Regions from separate parts of the Arthrobacter sp. 05L421 genome, predicted to be linked through region 1. Evidence: riboswitches for the same ligand, from Rfam matches in the RefSeq annotation. Region 1 holds a riboswitch; each other region holds the start of a gene.

What was found. A riboswitch is a leader RNA that binds a small molecule or an ion and turns the genes downstream of it on or off. The one in region 1 is predicted to bind cyclic di-AMP.
Region 2: it holds a riboswitch for cyclic di-AMP, as region 1 does, so the genes downstream of both, AC1DKQ_RS21535 (aggregation-promoting factor C-terminal-like domain-containing protein) here and AC1DKQ_RS11490 (M23 family metallopeptidase) in region 1, are expected to answer to the same signal.
Region 3: it holds a riboswitch for cyclic di-AMP, as region 1 does, so the genes downstream of both, AC1DKQ_RS18905 (hypothetical protein) here and AC1DKQ_RS11490 (M23 family metallopeptidase) in region 1, are expected to answer to the same signal.

The regions. Positions count from the first base shown of each region.
Region 1 covers NZ_JBFTOC010000008.1:94,725-97,990, forward strand. The annotation lists cyclic di-AMP (ydaO/yuaA leader) riboswitch at 211-380, opposite strand; gene AC1DKQ_RS11490 (M23 family metallopeptidase) at 517-1,338, opposite strand; cyclic di-AMP (ydaO/yuaA leader) riboswitch at 1,343-1,556, opposite strand; gene AC1DKQ_RS11495 (iron-dependent transcriptional repressor DtxR) at 1,707-2,402, opposite strand; gene serC (phosphoserine transaminase) at 2,749-3,266, shown strand, end outside.
Region 2 covers NZ_JBFTOC010000035.1:2,534-5,799, reverse strand. The annotation lists gene AC1DKQ_RS21540 (sensor histidine kinase) at 1-1,459, shown strand, start outside; cyclic di-AMP (ydaO/yuaA leader) riboswitch at 1,631-1,789, shown strand; gene AC1DKQ_RS21535 (aggregation-promoting factor C-terminal-like domain-containing protein) at 1,794-2,597, shown strand; partial or broken gene AC1DKQ_RS21530 (helix-turn-helix domain-containing protein) at 2,868-3,098, shown strand.
Region 3 covers NZ_JBFTOC010000021.1:48,532-51,797, reverse strand. The annotation lists gene AC1DKQ_RS18915 (cation:proton antiporter) at 1-559, opposite strand, end outside; gene AC1DKQ_RS18910 (hypothetical protein) at 556-834, opposite strand; cyclic di-AMP (ydaO/yuaA leader) riboswitch at 1,016-1,205, shown strand; gene AC1DKQ_RS18905 (hypothetical protein) at 1,214-1,927, shown strand; gene AC1DKQ_RS18900 (sensor histidine kinase) at 2,026-3,030, opposite strand; gene AC1DKQ_RS18895 (response regulator transcription factor) at 3,023-3,266, opposite strand, start outside.

The DNA of each region.
Region 1 (3,266 bases):
GCCCCGAAATGGGTTACTTAGCGAAGGGTGTACTGCGAAGACGCGCCAAAAGCGGAAACTGCATGCGGTCCGGACTCGGTAGAGATTGAGCCTGCGGAACGTGATCCAATCCGGGCGCCGACAAGGGCGGCACGTGATGTGGATTCCAGCGGGCTCGAAAGAACCTCGCCGGTGCGCATGCGCGCAGAATTGTGGCGTGAAGACACGAAAGTAGCCTCTCCCAATGCCTACGAGGTGAGCTGTCGGATTCGGATGGGAGTCACCCGGCCGCGCTGCTTCCTGGGAAGCTTTGCGACTTAACCCCAAGGCCTTCTTTCGAAGGCCAAAATTGGTTCCCCCGCCCCTGCCAGACGATGTAATGCGAACGGACCTTGAGCGGTGGCAGAGCTAGGCAATCCACTCAAGAGCGCCAACTTCGGAAAAGTTGGCGTGCTTCAAACCCTACAGGAGTCCGGGCCCAATGTCACATTCAGATCACGGCGTGTCACAAGCACTTGAGAGCGGCCCATCGTCTATTTAGAGCCAGCCGAGGGGGTCAACGACGTCGCCGTTGACCATCACTTCAAAGTGGAGGTGGCAGCCCGTGGAGGCGCCGGTGGTCCCGCTCATCGCGATGACGTCACCGCGCGACACCTTCTGGCCGACCTTGACCGAGGCCGAGGAAAGGTGGTTGTACGTGGTCCCCAGGCCGTTGCCGTGGTCAATGACCACCCGGTTTCCACCGCCGAAGGGATGCCATCCGTTGAACGTCACGGTGCCGCTGGCAGCCGCATGGACCGCCGTGCCGCACTGGGCAGCGAAATCCTGGCCGCGGTGGAACTCCCCCGCGCCCCCGGTGATCGGGCTGACACGGTAGCCGAAGGGCGAAGCCGTGACCAGATGATCCAGCGGCGCGCCAAGGGTGCCTGCCGAAGCCGCGCGAGTGATACTGCCCACAGACTGGGCGCTGAGCAGCTGCTTTAGCTTCCCATCCGGGTCGCCCTTAGTGGTGACGGCGGTCCGGCTGAAGTCGACCTTTGCGGCCGCGGCGGCCGTGACATCCGGCTGCACGGCAGCGGACAGAGCGCCGGATCCGGCGGTGTTGGAGGCCATCACCGGGCTCGTGACGGGGACCGTCACCGTAAGAACCAGACCGGTTGCGGCCAGGGCAATACCGGCCTTCTGGCCGACCCCGCTGGCCGAGGCAAACTCCGTTACCTGGCGGAACGGACTGCGCCGGCGACGCCGTTCATCGCGGTGCGCGTCGCGCGGGCGTTCGGCCATATGCTCGACGACGGGACGCGGCTCCGGAGCGGGACCGGTCGCGCGGCGACGGCCCCTGGCGGTCTGGGTGGTCAAGAACGGTTCCTCTCTGGAGAGCCTGCGAAGTTAGCTGTCGGATTCGGGTCAGAGAGATCAAAGACCCGGTCCGCCGTTGCAAGCAGCCAGGCACAGGGGCATCCCAGGGGATCCTTCGGTGGAAGCTGCTTGCCGCTGACGGACTTCACCCCAAGGCTGCTGAAGTAGCAGCCGAAAGTGGTTCCCCCGCCCCTGCCAGGAGATGGTTCCGCGACTGATCCGCTGGCAGGGCTCGGCTTCGGATCAGGTAACGCTTTGGTATCGGTACTGGCCACTAACTATAGGCGATTAAGCCGCCCGGTAATAAATCCGTAATCGCAATTGTGCAGAACTCATGGGTCGTCCCATGACCGACGAGTTATTGCTGGTCAGGCCACAGTTACAAAGACGTGCGCGGCAACCTCGGGCGGCAGCTCCAGGGCGCCCTCGATATCGGGGACGCGGACCGAGATGTACTCCCCCACCCGCTCCAGCGAGAGAAGGGCACCGGGGCGGATTCCACCCTCGTCGAGCTGGGTGAGAAGCTCCGGCTCCACCTGGATCGGTTCCGCGAGCCGGTTGACCGTGATCCGCGAACCAGCACCGTAGCCGGCCATGGCCTCCAGCAGGTTCACGGCCCTATCCGTGGGGGCACCATTGGGCACACCACCAAGATCCGCAAGCCCCGGAATGGGGTTTCCGTAGGGCGAAACGGTCGGGTGGTCGAGCATCTCGAAGATTCTGCGCTCGACGCGTTCGCTCATGACATGCTCCCAGCGGCACGCTTCCTCATGGACGTAGGCCCAGTCGAGTCCGATCACGTCCGCGAGCAGGCGCTCCGCAAGGCGGTGCTTGCGCATGACGCCGATTGCGCGTTTCCGCCCTGTTTCGGTCAGTTCAAGATGCCGGTCGCCCGAAACAACCACAAGCCCGTCACGTTCCATGCGGCCGATGGTCTGGGAAACAGTGGGGCCGGAGTGGCGGAGCCGTTCGGCGATGCGGGCGCGGAGGGCAACGATGTTTTCTTCTTCAAGTTCCAGAATGGTCCGAAGATACATCTCCGTGGTATCGATCAGATCCGTCATTCAGCTCAGCTCCTCGAGCGCAGTCCTAGCGTCATTCCCACCGTACCGCGTGCGGGCTGCATGCAGGATGCGCCCTGGCGAGAACCGCCGTACGTTCGCATGCCAGCCTAGCCTATTTTGAATTACTCCGGATAATATTTCGTTCGGACCGGGGCTGCCCTCCCGGTGCCGCAGTCCGGCCGTTTCCGGGCGTCTCAATGACCGGACTATGACAGGGCTATTTCCGAATCGCAGTGGGCTGTCAGGCAGAATAAAACAGGAAGAATGAAAAGGGGTGTCCGATGTAGCCATCCCTGCCAGGCCACCTCTCAGCCACGCCACGAACCAGCCGAATATTGGAGCCACTGTGAGCAACACCAGCATCACGATCCCCGCCAACCTCCTGCCCAAGGACGGACGGTTCGGCGCCGGTCCGTCCAAAGTCCGACCGGAACAGCTGGACGCCCTTGCCGCATCGGCGAAGCTGCTGGGGACTTCGCACCGCCAGGCACCGGTAAAGAACCTGGTCGGCTCGGTACGCAGCGGCCTCAGCGCATTCTTCCGCGCGCCCGAAGGGTACGAAGTGGTGCTCGGCGTGGGCGGTTCCACCGCGTTCTGGGACATTGCCAGCTTCGGACTCGTGGAGACCAAGGCGCAGCACCTGTCCTTTGGTGAGTTCGGCTCGAAATTTGCCTCGGCCACCAACAAGGCGCCATTCCTCGCCGAGTCCTCCATCATCACGGCCGAACCCGGCACCCGCCCCTCCGCCCGGGCGGAGGCCGGCGTCGACGTCTATGCGTGGCCGCAGAACGAAACCTCAACCGGCGTGGCCGCCCCCGTCCAGCGCGTGGCGGGAGCCGACGAGGGGTCGCTGGTGCTGGTGGA
Region 2 (3,266 bases), on a different contig from region 1:
GAACGACTTCGGCCGTCCCGTGGCCGGCAACCCGTCCGGCCGCCCCGACCCCCTCGAAGCCAGGGGGCAGGGCGTCGGGACGCTGAACGCCCGCATCGAGGACGGTGAGGTCAGTAGAGCCGGCTTCCTGGCCGGGGACGCCACTCGCAAGAGCCTCTCCCCCGACGACAACGCGGCCCTCCTGGCGCTCACCCCGAACGGTGTGCCCGTGGACCGGACCCTCTCGGCCGGGGCGTACCGGCTCACCGCCGTGCGGGCACCCTATGGCGACGTGATTGTCACCGGACTTCCGCTGGCAGAAAAGGACAGCACCCTGACCTCGTTGGTCTGGACCATGGTGGTGGTCTCCGCCGGCGGACTCGTGCTGATCGGTCTTGCCGGTACGGCCCTGATCCGGCGGACCATGAAGCCGCTGGAACAGCTCTCCGAAGTGGCCACCAAGGTCTCCCGCCTCCCGCTGGACGCTGGCGAGGTGGCGCTCGGAGTGCGCGTCCCGGCGTCTGCGGCCCATCGCGGAACAGAGGTGGGCAGCGTGGGCTACGCGCTGAACAAGATGCTGGACAACGTCTCCAACGCTCTCGAGGCGCGGCAGGAGAGCGAGATGAAGGTGCGGCAGTTCGTCGCCGACGCCTCGCACGAACTCCGCACCCCGCTGACAGCCATCCGCGGTTACACGGAGCTGATGCGGATGACCGAGCATTTCACCCCCGACGGCGAGAGATCCCTCGCCCGAGTGCAAAGCCAGTCCGAGCGGATGACCACCCTGGTGGAGGACCTGCTGTTGCTGGCGCGCCTGGACGAGGGACAGCCGCTCAAGATCTCCGACGTCGATCTCACGCAGCTGGCCATCGAGACGGTGAGCGACGAGAAAGTCATGGCCCCGGACCGCATCTGGCAGCTGGAACTTCCGGCGGAGCCCGTGGTGGTGCGCGGTGACGCGCCCCAGCTGCATCAGGTCCTCGCCAACCTCCTGTCCAATGCACGCAAACACACGGCTCCCGGCACCAAGGTGGTCACGGGTGTCATGCGTTCGGCTGACGGAAGCGCCGTGGTCACCGTGACGGACAACGGCAACGGCATCGCCCCGGAATTCGTTGGGCGGGTCTTCGCCCGCTTCGCACGGGCCGACGCCGCGCGGACCAATCCCGCAGCCAGCGCCGCAGCTAACCCTGTGGCCGCGACGGCGGGGGCCCGGTCCGGGGCCGCCGCAGGCTCGGTTTCCGGCACGGATTCTGGTGCCGTTTATGGTGCTGTTTCTGGTGCCGCTGGCGTTCCGGCGACCGGAAGCCGCCGTCCGGGCACGGCGACTGCCGCGCCGACCTCCGAGGGAACGAGCGGGTTGGGTTTGTCCATTGTCCAGTCGATCGTGGAGGCCCACGGAGGGACCGTCGAAGTCACGTCCCGGCCGGGCCGCACGGAGTTCGCCGTGCGGCTGCCCGCGGCGCCGCCGTCGGTGTAGCCAACCACGCGAACCGCAGTTCGGTCGCCGCCGGGGTTCCGGCGCAAGCCGACACCCCGCCACTGTGACTCCTGTTACCAAAATGTGACTTAAGCGCCGGGGTCCTGTAGCGTCTTAGGAGTGCGCTGCCATTGGTGCCGCATATCCGGATGGACGCCAAACTCTGCCGCTTCCCGGATTCCGCTAGACCAGGCAGAGGCGGGGGACCCAGAGTTCCCGGGCATTCTGCATTTCATGCGCCCTCGGGGTGAAGCCGACACGTGATGTTCCGTGCGGCCGGATGACCTCATCCGAACCCGACAGCTAACTTCGCCGGCGTTGAGAGGCCATCATCATGACTGAATTCCAGGTACAGCCGCGCCCTGACGGCGATTCCCATTCCGGCTCCACCAAGTCGCGCCACCGCGCCGAACCGGCCACGCAGGCATCCGCCCTGTCCAGGCTGGCCACCGGGCTCGGCATCACAGGCCGCCGCGCCGCCGTCATCACCGCCGCCTGCGCCATGCTGGTGGGGGGTGGCGCCGCCGCCCAGGCGGCAGAGCCGGGCGCCCACACGGCAAGGGTTGGGAGCCAAACGGCCACGAGCGCCGACCCGCTGGCCAAGCTCAACTTCGAACGAGTCGAGGTCGCTGCGCCCACGGCGACAGTAGACAACAGCGTGGCAGCCAAGGCCCCGGCGGCTAAGCCCGCCAAAGCACCCGCAGCGGCTCCCGCCAAGGCCCCGGCTCCTGCAGCCGCTCCCGCCAAGGCGCCCGCACCCGCCAAGGCCCCGGCTCCTGCGGCCGCTCCCGCCAAGGCCCCCGCACCCGCCAAGGCCCCGGTCGCCATCGACGACCCCGCCGGCGCCCAGGCCTACGCCGCGGCCCAGCTGGGCAGCTATGGCTGGGCACCTAACGAGATGCAGTGCCTGCAGAAGCTCTGGACCAAGGAATCGGACTGGAAGACGACTGCCACCAACGCCAGCAGCGGCGCCTACGGCGTGGTCCAGTCCCTGCCCGCCTCGAAGATGGCGAGCGCCGGCGCCGACTACAGGACCAACTACCGAACCCAGATCAATTGGGGCCTGAATTACGTCAAGGAACGCTACGGCTCCCCCTGCGGCGCCCTGAACTTCCACTACGCGCACAACTGGTACTAAACCGGCAGTAGCGGCCCACTAAAGGAGGCCCCGGATCCACAGGCGGGTTCTAGCGGTCGTTGCAACACCCAGACTTTTGGGAGTTGCAACGACCCTGGTTCGTTTAAGCGGGGATTCATCCCGGCCCGTGCGGTATGGGCAGGATCAGAAGAAGGCGTTTTTCGAGGTCTTTGACCGTTTGGGGAGCACGACGGCGGCCGCTAGGGATCTCGGTTTCAATGCCGCGACATGTGCCAGCTGGGTCCGCCTGGCCGGGCTGAGGAGCCGCGGGAATGGGAACTGATCCGGGACCTGTCCGCGGCCGGTTCTTCCATGAGGGCGATCGCGCAGGCGATGGGACGGGCGCCCTCGACCAGCAGCCGGGAACTGGGGCGCAACAGCGATCCCCGTTTCGGTTACCTGCCCCACGGCGCACAGCGGCAAGCCGCTGCCCGCCGGGCACGTCCCAAAACGGCCAAACTGGTGGCCGACCCGGCGCTGCGGGAGTCCCTCCTGCCCAGATGCGGAATCGATGCAATGCTGAGAAATCCCTGAGCCAACGGCTGCCGTGCGTCGCGGCGATTGGTAGGTGCTGAAGGAGCTTCGAGAGACGTGGAAGTCCCCGCCAGCCACCGTGCCGAGGAGGGCGACACCGAGGTTTCAGGCGGCCAGGACCGGACGCCGGCGGGA
Region 3 (3,266 bases), on a different contig from region 1:
CCACCGCGCAGCCGGTCACTGCGAGCACGCCCAGTGCCGCGCGGCCTGCGTGGGGCGGGTCCACGAGGAGCGGCAACGCCACAATGCAGGCTAAGTCGGCGATGGCCACCTGCGCGGTCATGGCGATGACATGGGGTCCGCCGAGGCGCAGGGAATCGATGATCGGAAGGACCAAGGCGGCCGACGAGGAGGCCAGCAGCACTGCGTAGAGGGGAGCATGTCCAGTTCCGAAGAGCAGGCCGATGCCGGTGGCGACCGCCACCGCTGCCGCTGCGGCCGCAATGGCCCGGCGGGAGCCATGGCCAAGGGCGGAGCGGATCTGCGGATCCCTCACGGGAACATGGGTTCCGGCCACAAACATCATCAGCGCGAATCCGATGTTGGCCAGCAGGGTAAACGTCGGGTCTGTGGGGTCCACGAGGGCCAGGCCTGAACGTCCGATCGCGATGCCGGCCAGCAGTTCGCCCAGCACCACCGGCAGCCGCCAGCGCACCGGCAGAGCCAGCAGGGGGCCAGCGAGGGCGACGACGGCAATCAGCGCCAGGGACAGGAATGTCACGGCTCGCCGCTGCTCTCCTGCGCCGGGCCTGACCGCCGCTCCACCACCGCGTAGGCCTTGCCGTCCAGGAAGGCCCAGTCGTTGACAACCATGTACCCGAGCGCATCCACCCGATCATTGAGGACGTGCTCGTCGAAGCCGCCGTCGCGCGGTTCCGCGTCCCACGTGGTCACGCGGACGTCCTGGCCGTCCAGGATCAGCAGCTCGGTGTTGACGTCGAAATCTTCCTGGGGCTGAGTGCTCAGCTGGCAGATGGCGACACAGTGGCTGTTCATTTCGGGCCTCCGCTCAGGCGTGGTGCTGATGGCATCATCCTACGTTCGGATGCGGCGCCGCCCCATGGGCAATTGCGGGACCGTACTGTGGCCGCCGTTACCTGAATGTGACATTTACATCCGGTTCGGGTTACGGTGGATAGGCGCCTGTTGTCTCCGATACGGGCGCTCCCCAGCCGATTGCCTAACTCTGCCGCGGCCCGGGGATAACTCGCATCAACTACCGGCAGAGACGGGGAAACCACATTTGGCCTGCTGATGACGCAGGTCTTGGGGTGAAGCCGCACAGTGCCCGCAGTGACGGGCCCGGGAGTGCGGCCGGGTGACTCCCATCCGAATCCGACAGCTCACCTCGCAGGCACTGGGAGAGGCTACACTCATGTCTTCAATCAATACTTTTGCGCGCCATGCCGCCGTCTTCGCCGCCGCATCCGGCCTGGTCCTCACCAGCGGAATGGCAGCCAACGCAGCTGCAGCACCTGCGCAGCGCGACTCCGCTCCGGCGTCCAAAGTGGACGTCAACGCGCTGGTCAGTGCGCCCGTCAACGCTGATTCAAGCGTCAAGATCAGCTTTGACCGCCCGGCGGTAGCTACCGTCGCAGCACCGGTGATCGAAAAGCCCGTTGCCGTGGCGACGGCTCCCGCCGCAGCCCCCGCCGCAGCCCACGCCGTTGCCCCTGCTGCAGCGCCTGCAGCAGCACCGGCCGCAGCACCCAAGGCAACCATCAAGGTGCAGTCCGCTCCGGCCGCAGCGCATGCCGCGGCGCCGGCTGCCGGCGGACGCAACGCCATCATGCTCTCGGCCGCCTACAGCCAGGTGGGCATCACCCAGGACTGCACCGCCATGGTGGAAAAGGCCCTTGGCGCCGCGGGCAAGCCCGTCGGTGACATCGGTCCCCGGGCCTTCCTTGGCCTCGGAACCGTCGTTTCGACCCCGAAGCCCGGCGACATGGTGGTCCAGTCCGGTCACGTTGGCATCTACGCCGGCAACGGCCAGGTGGTCAGTGGCGGGATGAACGGGAAGAACCAGACGATGGTCCACCCGCTGTCCTGGCTGACCGCGACCGGCGGCGTGACCTTCGTCCGCGCCTAAGCTGTACGGCCCCTTCCAGGGCTATACAGTCCGGAAAGACCGGCGATCGATTCCCTTGGGGGCAAATCGATCGCCGGTCTTTTCTGTGCATATGGTTCTCAGGGATTCACGCGCCCGGCCAACGGCAGCGTCAATTTCATGACCGTGCCCTCGGCACCCGTCGCGGCCACCTCGACGGTCCCCCCGGCAGCGACGGCGATCTCCCGGACCAAGGCCAGGCCGATCCCAAAGCTCCGCTGTCCCTGTGAACCGTCAGTGCTGGCGGTCCGCACGAAGCGGTCAAAGATTCGGGCCTGATCGACGCCGGTGATGCCGGTCCCGGTGTCCGCCACCGTGATGACGGCGCGGCTCTGCTCGATCGACGTCGTGATGGACACGCGGCCGCCCTCAGGGGTGTGGGCAAGGGCGTTGTCCGCCAGGGCCAGTACGGCACGGCGCAGTGCATCCTTCTCGATCCGGGCCAGCGGCCGGGCATCGGCCACGAAATCCAGGCGCACTCTGCGCTGGTCCGCGACCTGCTGGAGGCTCCCTGCGACGCTGGCGGCGGCGTCGGCAAGGTCGGCAGGCGGTGCGGAGCGGTCCGGGGCTTCCGTGGTTGCTGCGAGGAGGAGTTCGTTGACAATCCCGGTCAGCGTTGCTGCGTCCTCTCGGATCCTGGCAAGGTCTTGGCCTTGCCTGGAGCCGGGCACGGTGTTGCGCTGGGCAAGCTGGATCCTGGTGTCCAGGATGGTTAAGGGTGTGCGCAATTCGTGGCTCGCATCCTGGACGAAGCGCCGTTGCCTGGCCAGGGCATCACCGAGGGGGCGGATGGCGCTGCGCGCGCTGAGCCACCCGACGATGCCGGCCAGCAAGATTCCCGCCACCCCGGCGATGACCATGGCTTCGAGCACATCTTTGGAATCCAAGTATGCGTAGGCCGTCCCGGCCGCCGCAGAGCCTGGCACTTCGGGATGGGCCAGTTGATTCAGGAGGTAAAGCGCCGTGGCGGCGAGCAGCCCGATGACCATGACCGCGCACGCGCCGCTGATCCGCAACGCGACCTTGAGCGAGGCCTTGCGCAGGATGGAGTAGTCCGGATTTCCGCCGGTTCCGCCGTTACTCATCAGCCTCGCCGATCTGGTAGCCGAGGCCGTGCACCGTGCGGATGACGGCCTTGGAGATCTTCCGGCGCAGGTGGTGAACATACGTATCGATCACGCCGGGCTGATCCGAGGCGTGGAAGTACGCCGTGAGGAGTTCGTCCCGGGTGAAGACGCGGTCCGGTTCTGCGGCCAGGGCTGCGAGTAGTTGGCCTTCTTTCGCCGTCAGCGACACCGTCTGCCCGTAGACGGAGCGGACT